3 regions of the Clostridium sp. 1001283B150225_161107_B6 genome follow, and region 3 is predicted to be linked to each of the others. Evidence: a T-box and tRNA genes for the amino acid it is inferred to sense, from the RefSeq annotation. Region 3 holds a T-box; the other regions hold tRNA genes.

The links. The T-box of region 3 lies ahead of leuS (leucine--tRNA ligase). A T-box ahead of a tRNA ligase gene usually reads a tRNA of that ligase, here a tRNA-Leu.
Region 1: it encodes a tRNA-Leu, which carries the amino acid that the T-box ahead of leuS (leucine--tRNA ligase) is inferred to sense. The anticodon was not compared.
Region 2: it encodes a tRNA-Leu, which carries the amino acid that the T-box ahead of leuS (leucine--tRNA ligase) is inferred to sense. The anticodon was not compared.

Annotation. Positions count from the first base shown of each region.
Region 1 is NZ_JADNMD010000012.1:103,206-106,484, forward strand. It holds gene I2H39_RS22605 (enolase C-terminal domain-like protein) at 1-894, shown strand, start outside; tRNA gene I2H39_RS22610 (tRNA-Leu) at 1,017-1,100, opposite strand; tRNA gene I2H39_RS22615 (tRNA-Leu) at 1,279-1,362, shown strand; gene I2H39_RS22620 (Hpt domain-containing protein) at 1,545-1,898, shown strand; gene I2H39_RS22625 (diguanylate cyclase) at 1,940-3,279, shown strand, end outside.
Region 2 is NZ_JADNMD010000001.1:363,781-367,059, forward strand. It holds gene I2H39_RS01675 (helix-turn-helix domain-containing protein) at 1-204, opposite strand, end outside; gene I2H39_RS01680 (hypothetical protein) at 376-1,296, shown strand; tRNA gene I2H39_RS01685 (tRNA-Leu) at 1,379-1,461, opposite strand; gene I2H39_RS01690 (aldo/keto reductase) at 1,641-2,522, opposite strand; gene I2H39_RS01695 (beta-methylgalactoside transporter) at 2,537-3,279, opposite strand, start outside.
Region 3 is NZ_JADNMD010000001.1:656,925-660,203, forward strand. It holds gene leuS (leucine--tRNA ligase) at 1-1,857, opposite strand, end outside; T-box leader at 1,966-2,221, opposite strand; gene I2H39_RS03015 (4-fold beta flower protein) at 2,257-2,622, opposite strand; gene I2H39_RS03020 (DUF1538 domain-containing protein) at 2,822-3,279, shown strand, end outside.

The sequences.
Region 1 (3,279 bases), on a different contig from region 3:
GACTTAATTCACCATAAAATGGATTTAGCAATCCGCGGCTATAACTATGCAAAGGCTGCTATTGATATTGCATTGTATGATATGATGGGAAAGGCGGTGGAAAAACCTGTCTACCAGCTATTGGGCGGACAGCACAGAAAAGCGATTCCCATTGCCCACAGCCTGGGGGTCGTGATGGATATTGACGCGGCAGTGGAGGAAGCTGTGGCAGCCTGTAAGGAAGGGATAAAGAACATTAAGATGAAGGGTGGACTGAATCTTGTCCGCGATGTGGAACTGATGCAAAAACTCCGGGAAGCTCTCGGCCCTGACATCAATATCCTGGTGGATGCCAACCAGGGATATCCTTCTGCCAAGGAGGCTGTAAAGTGGGGCAAACGGATGGACCAGTATAATCTGCAATATCTGGAACAGCCTGTGGAAGGCCTGTATCAGCTGCAGGAGGTCACGCGCATGCTGGAGGTGCCTGTATGCGCTGATGAGAGCTGCTGGACGGTTCCTGATGCGCTGGACATTGTGGCTAACCGAGCAGCGGATTACATTTCCATCTATACGACAAAAGCAGGCGGTTTGTATCCTGCCCGCACCATTGCAAAGATTTCCGAATGTGCAGGCATACGCTGTAATGTGAATGGGTCAGGAGAGTTTGGGGTCGGCAATGCGGCTAATTTACATATGGCCTGCTGCGGAAAAAATATCAATCTTGCGTCCGTGTTCCCTATAACCCATGTGGAAGGCTGCCCGGAACAGACAAAGGTGGCTGCGCGCTGGTACATGGATGATATCATTACAAAGCCTTTCCTGTATGAGGACGGCTGCCTGATTGTTCCGGACGGTCCGGGTCTGGGAATTGAAATCGACATGGAAAAACTAATGAAATATACTGTGAAGTAGTCCTTAGATATGACAAAACAGCGATAGCGTACCGGTCCGGCCGATACGCTATCATTGTCAATTATAAAAACAAAAAAACCGCAGAGCCTTTTCAATCAAGGTCCCACGGACTTCTAAATGAATGCGGGAGATGGGACTTGAACCCACACGAGCATACACCCACAAGATCCTTAGTCTTGCCTGTCTGCCAATTCCAGCACTCCCGCAACACGAATGGTAGTATATCATAGATTTTCCAACTTGGCAACTATTTTTGACAATTTTTTTTAATTTTTTCTAATTATCAAATTTGGTAAAAAATTTGAAAAATAATGTTGACAAATTGGCATTCCTCATTTATAATAACCTTCGTTGCTTGAGACAAGCAGCAACACAAAATAAAATGCAGAAGTGGCGGAATTGGCAGACGCGCACGGTTCAGGTCCGTGTGGTAGTAATACCTTGTGGGTTCGACTCCCATCTTCTGCAGCTGGAACAGGAATCTCTTAAGTGAGACTCCTGTTTTTTGTTCCGGTTTGTAATACTCATTTCCTCATATCGTTGCACAATTCCCCCCAACCTGCTATAATTTAAACAATATGTTATACTTTTTTCGCAAATTTCATCTGACAGCGGTTTCTGTGACCAGAACCGGAATGAGGAGGATTTCCATGGATTTAAATACGATACTTGAACTGCAGAGGGCGGGAGTGGATACAGAGGGCGCTTTAAGGCGCTTCAGCGGGAACTCCGCACTGTACGAACGGTTCCTTAAGAAGTTTCTGGAGGACGGTACATTTTCAAAGATTACAAAGGCGTTTGAGGAAGAGAGCAGGGAGGATGCCCTGATGGCAACCCACACCTTGAAGGGGGTGACAGCCAATCTGGGCATGGATAAGCTCTTTAACATATCATCTTCCATGGTGGACTGCATCAGGGCGGACCGCTTTGAGGATGCTGCCGGCGCATATCCGCAGTTGAAAGAGGCTTATGAGGAGATATGCGGAATTCTTGCAAATGACTAGCGGCAGCACGGGTCTGAAGGCTGCGGAGAGGAAGTGACGATATGCGTCAGCGGGATACCATACTGATTGTGGATGATATGGAGATAAACCGCGTGATTCTGGACGGATTGTTTCAGGAGGAATACCATCTGCTGGAGGCTGAGAACGGGGAGCAGGCGCTGCTTCTGCTGCGGCAGTATCATGAGAATATTGCAATCATGCTGCTGGATGTGGTGATGCCTGTGATGGACGGATACAGGGTGCTGCAGGAGATGGGGGCCAATGGGCTTCTGGACGAGGTGCCTGTGGTGGTAATCACGGCGGATAATTCCCTGGAAGGAGAGCTGAGGGCCTTTGATTTGGGGGCTTCCGACATCATTGTCAAGCCCTTTGAGCCCCATGTGGTCAAACGGCGGGTACATAATATTATTGAACTCTATCTTCACAAACATAATCTGGAAGACATGGTGGGCCAGCAGGCCCGGAAACTGAGGGAATCCAATGATGTGCTGGTGGATGCCCTGTCGTCTGTCATTGAGTACAGAAGCCTGGAGTCGGGACAGCACATCAAGCGCATCCGCCTGCTTACGCGGGTGCTTTTGGAGGAGGTGTGCAGGAACTGTCCTGAGTACGGGCTGGATAAGAAAAAGATAGAGGTCATTGCTTCTGCCTCGGCCCTTCACGATATCGGCAAGATTGCCATTGAGGATAAGATTCTTAACAAGCCGGGACGTCTTACAAAGGAAGAGTTTGAAATCATGAAGACCCATACGGTCAAGGGATGCCAGATTCTGGAGGGCCTGGGACGTATGAGCGATAAGGAATACCTGGAGTATGCCTATAACATCTGCCGCTACCATCATGAGCGCTGGGACGGCAGGGGGTATCCGGACGGGCTGTGCGGGGATGCCATTCCCATCTGCGCCCAGGCCGTATCGATTGTGGATGCGTACGACGCCCTTACATCGGACCGGGTGTATAAGAAAGCCATTCCCCATGAACAGGCCTTCAACATGATTCTGAACGGCGAGTGCGGATGCTTTTCCTCCAGACTGCTGGACTGCTTTAAGAATGTGGAGCCGGAGCTGGCTGAACTGTGTAAGCGGTACCGGGACGGCAATGTCCCTGCGCCAGCGGAGCTTTCCCGCCACAGCGGAATCCCCGGGATGGGGGACGGCAGCCTGAGCGCCCTGCAGCTGGAGCAGATGAAGTATTTTGCCATGCTGCGGTATGTGGACACCACGGTGGCGGAGGTGGATTTTTCCACGGGAAGCTATCATGTGGTATATGCGCCGGATGAACGGATTAAGAAGCTGTTTCAGGGAGAATGCCTGGAGGCTGTGGTGGACTGCTATATAAATGATTTGGTGGCGACTGAGGAAAAGGACTATGTGCGGCGTAT
Region 2 (3,279 bases), 290 kb from region 3:
GACCTCAAGAGGAGGGATGATGGTCATATCGCCCGGTTCCAGGTAGTAGATATCCTGATTGATAAACATCTTGCATTTCCCGGATAACAGATAATAAATCTCATAATAAGAATGGTAATGAGGGCGCTTCATCACAAAACTGGAGGACCTTCTGATACGGCTGACCTGAACGCTTTTATCCTTTAAAACCATGGTGTTGCTCATACATGCATTCCCTCCTTCATCTTCGCCTGCATCCTTCCTCTGCATGGCCGGACCGCCATGGCAAGAAAACTGTAATTTTCGAAAAATATCCCATAAAATCCGTATTATTCCATCTGTTTTTGTTATACCATAAAGCCATCCAAAGGTAAACAATGAAATGGAGGAATGACCATGATACCCATGGCTGTGATGGTTGCCAATAAAAAAAGCCGCTGCCTTCGGGAAACAGCCGCCGAACAAAAAGGCCTGGGCCTGGCGGAGGTTCCCATGGAGGAGGCCGATATCATATATCTTCCGGATTACAGCAGTCTGGATTTCCAGCAGGTCCTTGCACTTCTGAGAGCAGGAAAGCATGTCCTGTTCGGTGCCATGGGAGCAGCGGATGCCGGTTCCTTAAGGACGCTGGCACAGACAGCGGATGAGCACGGCGCGGTGCTGCTGGAACATATCCATCTTGGGTTTAACCCATGTATGGCTCCCTTAAAGACAGCAGTCAAATGCCTGGGCCCCATACGCCGGATTCGTCTCCATTCCTGTGAGTACGCCTTCACCTGCAAGGGAATCCGCAGCGCTTTTGTCCATGCTCCGGCCCGCCTTCTCCCGGGAGGCGCACTGTTTCAAAGGGGATTGGACTGCATCTATCCTCTTGTGCATCTCTTTGGCATACCGGAGCATCTGGATGCCCGGATGGTGTTCACGGAAAACGGAATGGACGCAGCCGGCGCAGTCAGCGGATATCTGGGCGCTGCCCGGGTGGAGCTGGTTTATTCCAAGATATCCGGCAGCCATGTTCCCAGCCTCATAGAGGGAGAAAAGGGAAGCCTGTTAATCCGTGATATACAGAATTTCAGGGAAGTAACCTATTTCAACCGTTTCGCGGCAGAGGAGCCGCTGGTCTCCTTTTCAGACAAAGCCTGCCGCAGCAGGGAGCTGGAACAGTGCATGGAATATATAGAAGGAAAAAGGGACTGGCGCAGGCACCTCGCAACCTCCTTCCTGGTCTTTCAGATGATGGATGAAATCCGCGGATGCCGGAATCCGGATGCTGGATATAGAAATCCATTCCAGGGGTCCTGTGCGTCTGCCATTTAGATGCGTATAGCGGAACAAACCACAAAACACAAAAAACCGCCGAATCCCTTGATTTCATCAAGGTTTCAACGGTTTTTTCTTATGCCGGCAGCGGGACTTGAACCCGCACGCGGTTACCCGCAACAGATTTTGAGTCTGCATCGTCTGCCATTCCGACACGCCGGCTTACAACGCTGATTATTTTATCACAGGATACATATTTTGGCAAGTGTTTTTTGAAAAAACCTGCGGGACTCTTCACCCCTGACCGGCTGCGCCGCAGGCTGACGGGAATGGACCGGCTGGAGAAAGACTGTCAGGACCGGCTGCTGCCCATTCCCAACAGTCCCCTTCTCACGTTTGTCCTACCGGATTGCCTGCTGGCCGCTGGCCTTGTATATTTCATACCACTCATAATGCTCCAGCCGGAGGTCCAGGGCCTTGACGGCCATATCCAGACGGTCCGGGCGGTTGCTGCCGGAAATAGGGATTGCCCCTGCGGGATGGTACATAATCCAGGCATATATGACAGTGGCTGGGTCTGTGTCATGTCTCTCTGCAATTTTCTTAATGGTTTTCATGGCTGCGGCGCAGAGGCTGTCATTGGGGTCAAACATCCTTCCGCCCGCCAGAGGCGACCATATCATGGGATGGATTCCGGACGCAGTCAGGTCGTCCATCATTCCTGAATTAAAATGCTCAAAGCAGACCGGATTCCACTCAATCTGGTTGGTTACCAGCTGTCCGCCCACTGCTTTGTTAAGGCCGTGGAATTTGCGGGGGTCAAAGTTGGAAACGCCCATCTCCCCAATCTTCCCCTCCCTCTTAAGCTCTGTCAGGGCTCTGGCCGTGGACTCAAAATCAATGCAGGGGTCCTCCCTGTGAATCAGATACAGGTCCAGACGGTCTGTGTGAAGCCGCTTCAGGCTTTCCTCACAGGACTTCTTTACCCTGTCGTATCTTGTGTCATAGTATCCGAACCCATTCTCATTGAAAATTCCGGTTTTGGATACCAGCTGGATTCGGTGCCGGATGGAGGCGTCCTGTTCAAAGGCCCGGCCCATCAGTGTCTCGCACAGCGTGCCGCCGTAGATTTCCGCTGTGTCAAAGGTGGTTACCCCCCGCTCAATGCATTCATTCATGAACCGGGCCAGCTCCTTTGCAGACCAATTCCAGCCGTCCAGTCTCCAGAATCCCTGTACCACGGCTGACAATGACAGCCCTTCTGATAATTTGACTTTTTTCACCTTGTTCCTCCTAATTAAGAATTTTTTCTCATATCCAGGGCAACAGCACTGCATATGATAAGTCCCTTTACAATCAGCTGCCAGTTGGAGTTAACCCCTATGTAGGCAAGTCCATAGCTGATGAAGGTAAATATAAGCACGCCTATGATAACGCCGGATACTTTTCCCACGCCTCCGCTCAGGGATACGCCTCCCACCACGCAGGAGGATATGGCATCAAATTCATATGCATTTCCATATGCTGAGTTGGCGCCTCCGGTCCTGGCCACTTCCAGGATACCGGCCAGTCCCACAAACATGGATTCAATGATGAACACAGTGATGATTACCCTGCTCACATTGATGCCGGATACCTTGGCTGCCTCCGGGTTGCCTCCCACAATATATATGTTCTTCCCGAACACGGTTTTATTGAGCAGGAACCATACCCCGGCAATGGCAATGATGGCAATGACCACCAAAAAGGAAATCTGCCCGAATACCTTGAAACTGCTGAGCACGGTCAAATCCTCCCTGATGCCTCCGATGGGCTGGGAATTGTTGGGCTTCTTGGCAAAATACAGACAGTTGATTCCGTATACAATGGTGCTCATGCCGAATGTGGCGATAAAGGGGGCCATCTTAAGCTTTGCAATCATGAAGCCGTTAATAGCTCCAATCACGGCAACCAGTGCCAGGGTCATGATGACCGGAATAATGATGGGAAGCTCAGGAAGGCCCGGCCAGAACTTGTTGGAATAGTGCACCATCTGCGACA
Region 3 (3,279 bases):
CCACTCTGCATCCAGCTCCGGCGGTCCCACAAACAGCTCATAAAGACGCAGGGAGTCACAGCCGTAGTCTCTCACCAAATCATCGGGAGACACCACGTTGCCCTTGGATTTGCTCATCTTGATGCCGTTCTTTCCTGTAATCATGCCCTGGTTGAACAGCTTCTTGAAAGGCTCGTCAAAATCAATGGCGCCGATATCGCACAGGAACTTGGTGTAGAAACGTGAGTAAAGCAGATGGAGCACCGCGTGCTCCACGCCGCCGATATACATATCCACCGGAAGGTACTTGTCCGCCTTTTCCCTGGATACCAGCTCTTCCTTGTTGTGGCTGTCCACATAGCGCAGGAAGTACCAGGAAGAACCAGCCCACTGAGGCATGGTATTTGTCTCCCTCTTGGCCGGAGCGCCGCAGACCGGACAGGTGGTGTTTACCCATTCGTCAATACCGGCCAGAGGTGATTCGCCGGTTCCCGTAGGCTGATAGCTCTCCACCTCAGGAAGCCTTAAGGGCAGCTGGTCCTCAGGCACAGGCACGCAGCCGCACTTGGGGCAGTGAATGATGGGGATGGGCTCGCCCCAGTAACGCTGCCGTGAGAATACCCAGTCCCTCAGCTTATAATTGACTGTCTTGTGGCCAAATCCCTTTTCCTCTATCATGTGGGGTGCTTCCTTTTTAAGGACAGCTGACTCCATTCCGTTCCAGTCCCCGGAATTAATCATGATGCCGCTGGCCTCGGTATATGCCTCGGTCATGTTCTCGATTTCCCTGCCGTCCTTTGCAATTACCTGTACAATAGGCAGGCCGAACTTTTTGGCAAACTCAAAGTCCCTGTCATCGTGGGCGGGCACGCACATGATGGCGCCCGTACCGTAATCAGCCAGTACGTAATCGGACAGCCAGATAGGCGTCTTTGCACCATTCAGCGGGTTGATGGCATAGCTTCCGGTAAACACGCCGGTCTTATCCTTGGCCTGCATACGGTCCACATTGGAGCGCATGGAAGAATCGAAAATATATTTTTCCACTGCTTCCCTTGTCTCATCGGTTGCCAGACTCCTGGCCAGGGCGTGCTCCGGCGCCAGCACCATGAAGGTGGCACCGTAGAGGGTATCCGGCCTGGTGGTGTATACCGTAATCTTCTCATCACGTCCGTCAATAGGGAAATCCACCTCGGCTCCGTAGGATTTACCAATCCAGTCAGTCTGCATCTTCTTGACCTTCTCAGGCCAGTCCAGCTTATCCAGGTCATTTAACAGGCGCTCAGCGTAAGCAGTAATCTTAAGCATCCACTGGCGCAGGTTCTTCTTGGTAACCGTGGTGCCGCAGCGCTCGCAGCAGCCATTGACCACTTCCTCGTTTGCCAGACCGGTCTTACAGGAGGGACACCAGTTAATGGGGAATTCCTTCTCATAGGCCAGGCCTTTTTTAAACATCTGTACAAAAATCCACTGGGTCCACTTGTAAAAATCCGGGTCCGTGGTGTTCACTTCCATATCCCAGTCATAAATCGCAGCAATCTGCTTAATCTGACGCTTGATATTCTTAATGTTTGCCTCTGTGGACTTAGCCGGATGGACGCCCATCTTGATTGCATAATTCTCAGCAGGAAGGCCGAATGCATCCCATCCCATGGGGTGGATGACATATTTGCCCTTTAACAGCTGATACCGGCTCCAGACATCTGAAATCACATATCCTCTCCAGTGTCCTACGTGAAGGCCGCTGCCTGAAGGGTATGGAAACATATCCAGACAGTAATACTTTTCCTTCCTGCCATCGTTCACATTGATGGGCTTCTCTTCCCAGTTCTCACGCCACTTTTTCTCAATGGCGCTGTGGTTGTACTGTGTTGCCATAATCTCATTCCTCCATTGGTTATCTAAGGGGATGATTCCCCTTTATCCAGACAGCATACCGGCCCCGCATATTTTCCGGATAAAATACAAAAGCCCTGCGCCTCTACTGCTAGAGACGCAAGGCTATATATCCCCGCGCGGTACCACTCTGGTTCATGCTATCTGACGCATGCACTTAATCCTCTTATAACGGTAAGGTCTCCGTCCTGTCCTACTAGTCCCCGGACCCCGGTTTCCGGCGGTCCATCCCCGTTGGGGCAGGCTACTCCAGGGCCAGTTCAACAACCATCCGTCACCGGCTCACACCAGCCGCCGGCTCTCTGCATCCATCCGGTTATCTACTCTTCCCTATCTGCGTATTTGCACTGACTCTTAATTTAACATATTTCCCAGACAGTGTCAACTGTTACCAGACAAAAAATCCCCTGCCGCAATCTCTGACCAGGCGGCCTTATAGGCTGTCTTGGAACGCTTTGTCTCCCTGGAACGTCTGGTTGGCCTGGCTGCCCTGGCCCATTTGGCCGGCGTCTCACGGCGGGAGGGCTTTGCCGGTCCCCCGATTCGGGCCTGGTCCGTAAACATGACGCAGTATCCGTCCAGGTCCCTGACCCATCCCTTTTCAAACCATCCATACTGGGCGCCCTCAAATCCATATACCGCATCCTCGTAAAGATAGGCCGCCGGTCTGCCGTCAAACAGGTAGATATGTTCCCTGTCACTGTCAATATACGCGGCAGGCATCCCGTTTCTGTCATACAATGTCATACTTCCATTCTCCCTATTCATTTTCACTCACTGCACCTGTGTATGCTCACATTGGCTTCATTATACTACCGGGCTGTTTGAGATTCAATGTGTTTCTTAACGGAATTCTAACGGTCCCTTCTCTTGCCATTCCGTTTGTCCTTATGTTAAGCTAAAACATATGTGTTAACATAAATAACGGACAACAGGAGGTAATTTATTGAATCAGAAGCTAAAAGAAAAAATCACAGAATCCTTATCATCTGTGCTGCCCGTTACCTGCATTGTATTAATCCTTGGAATCACCATTGCACCCATTCCCCTGGACCCTCTGATGCTGTTTCTGGCGGGGGCTGCCTTCCTTATTATAGGCATGGGGTTCTTCACCCTTGGGGTGGACATGGCCATGATGCCCATTGGAGAAAAAGTAGGGGCGCAGCTGGCCAAGGCAAAGAAGCTTCCGGTCATCGTCATTGCATGCATCATCATCGGGGCCATGGTAACAGTGGCTGAACCGGACCTGCAGGTCCTGGCCAGACAGACACCGGCCGTGCCGGACATGACGCTCATCCTTGCAGTTGCCGCAGGAGTCGGTTTCTTCCTGGCACTTGCATTCCTTCGCTCCCTCTTCGGCTGGAGCCTTTCCCACATCCTTCTGGTCTGCTACATCATTCTCTT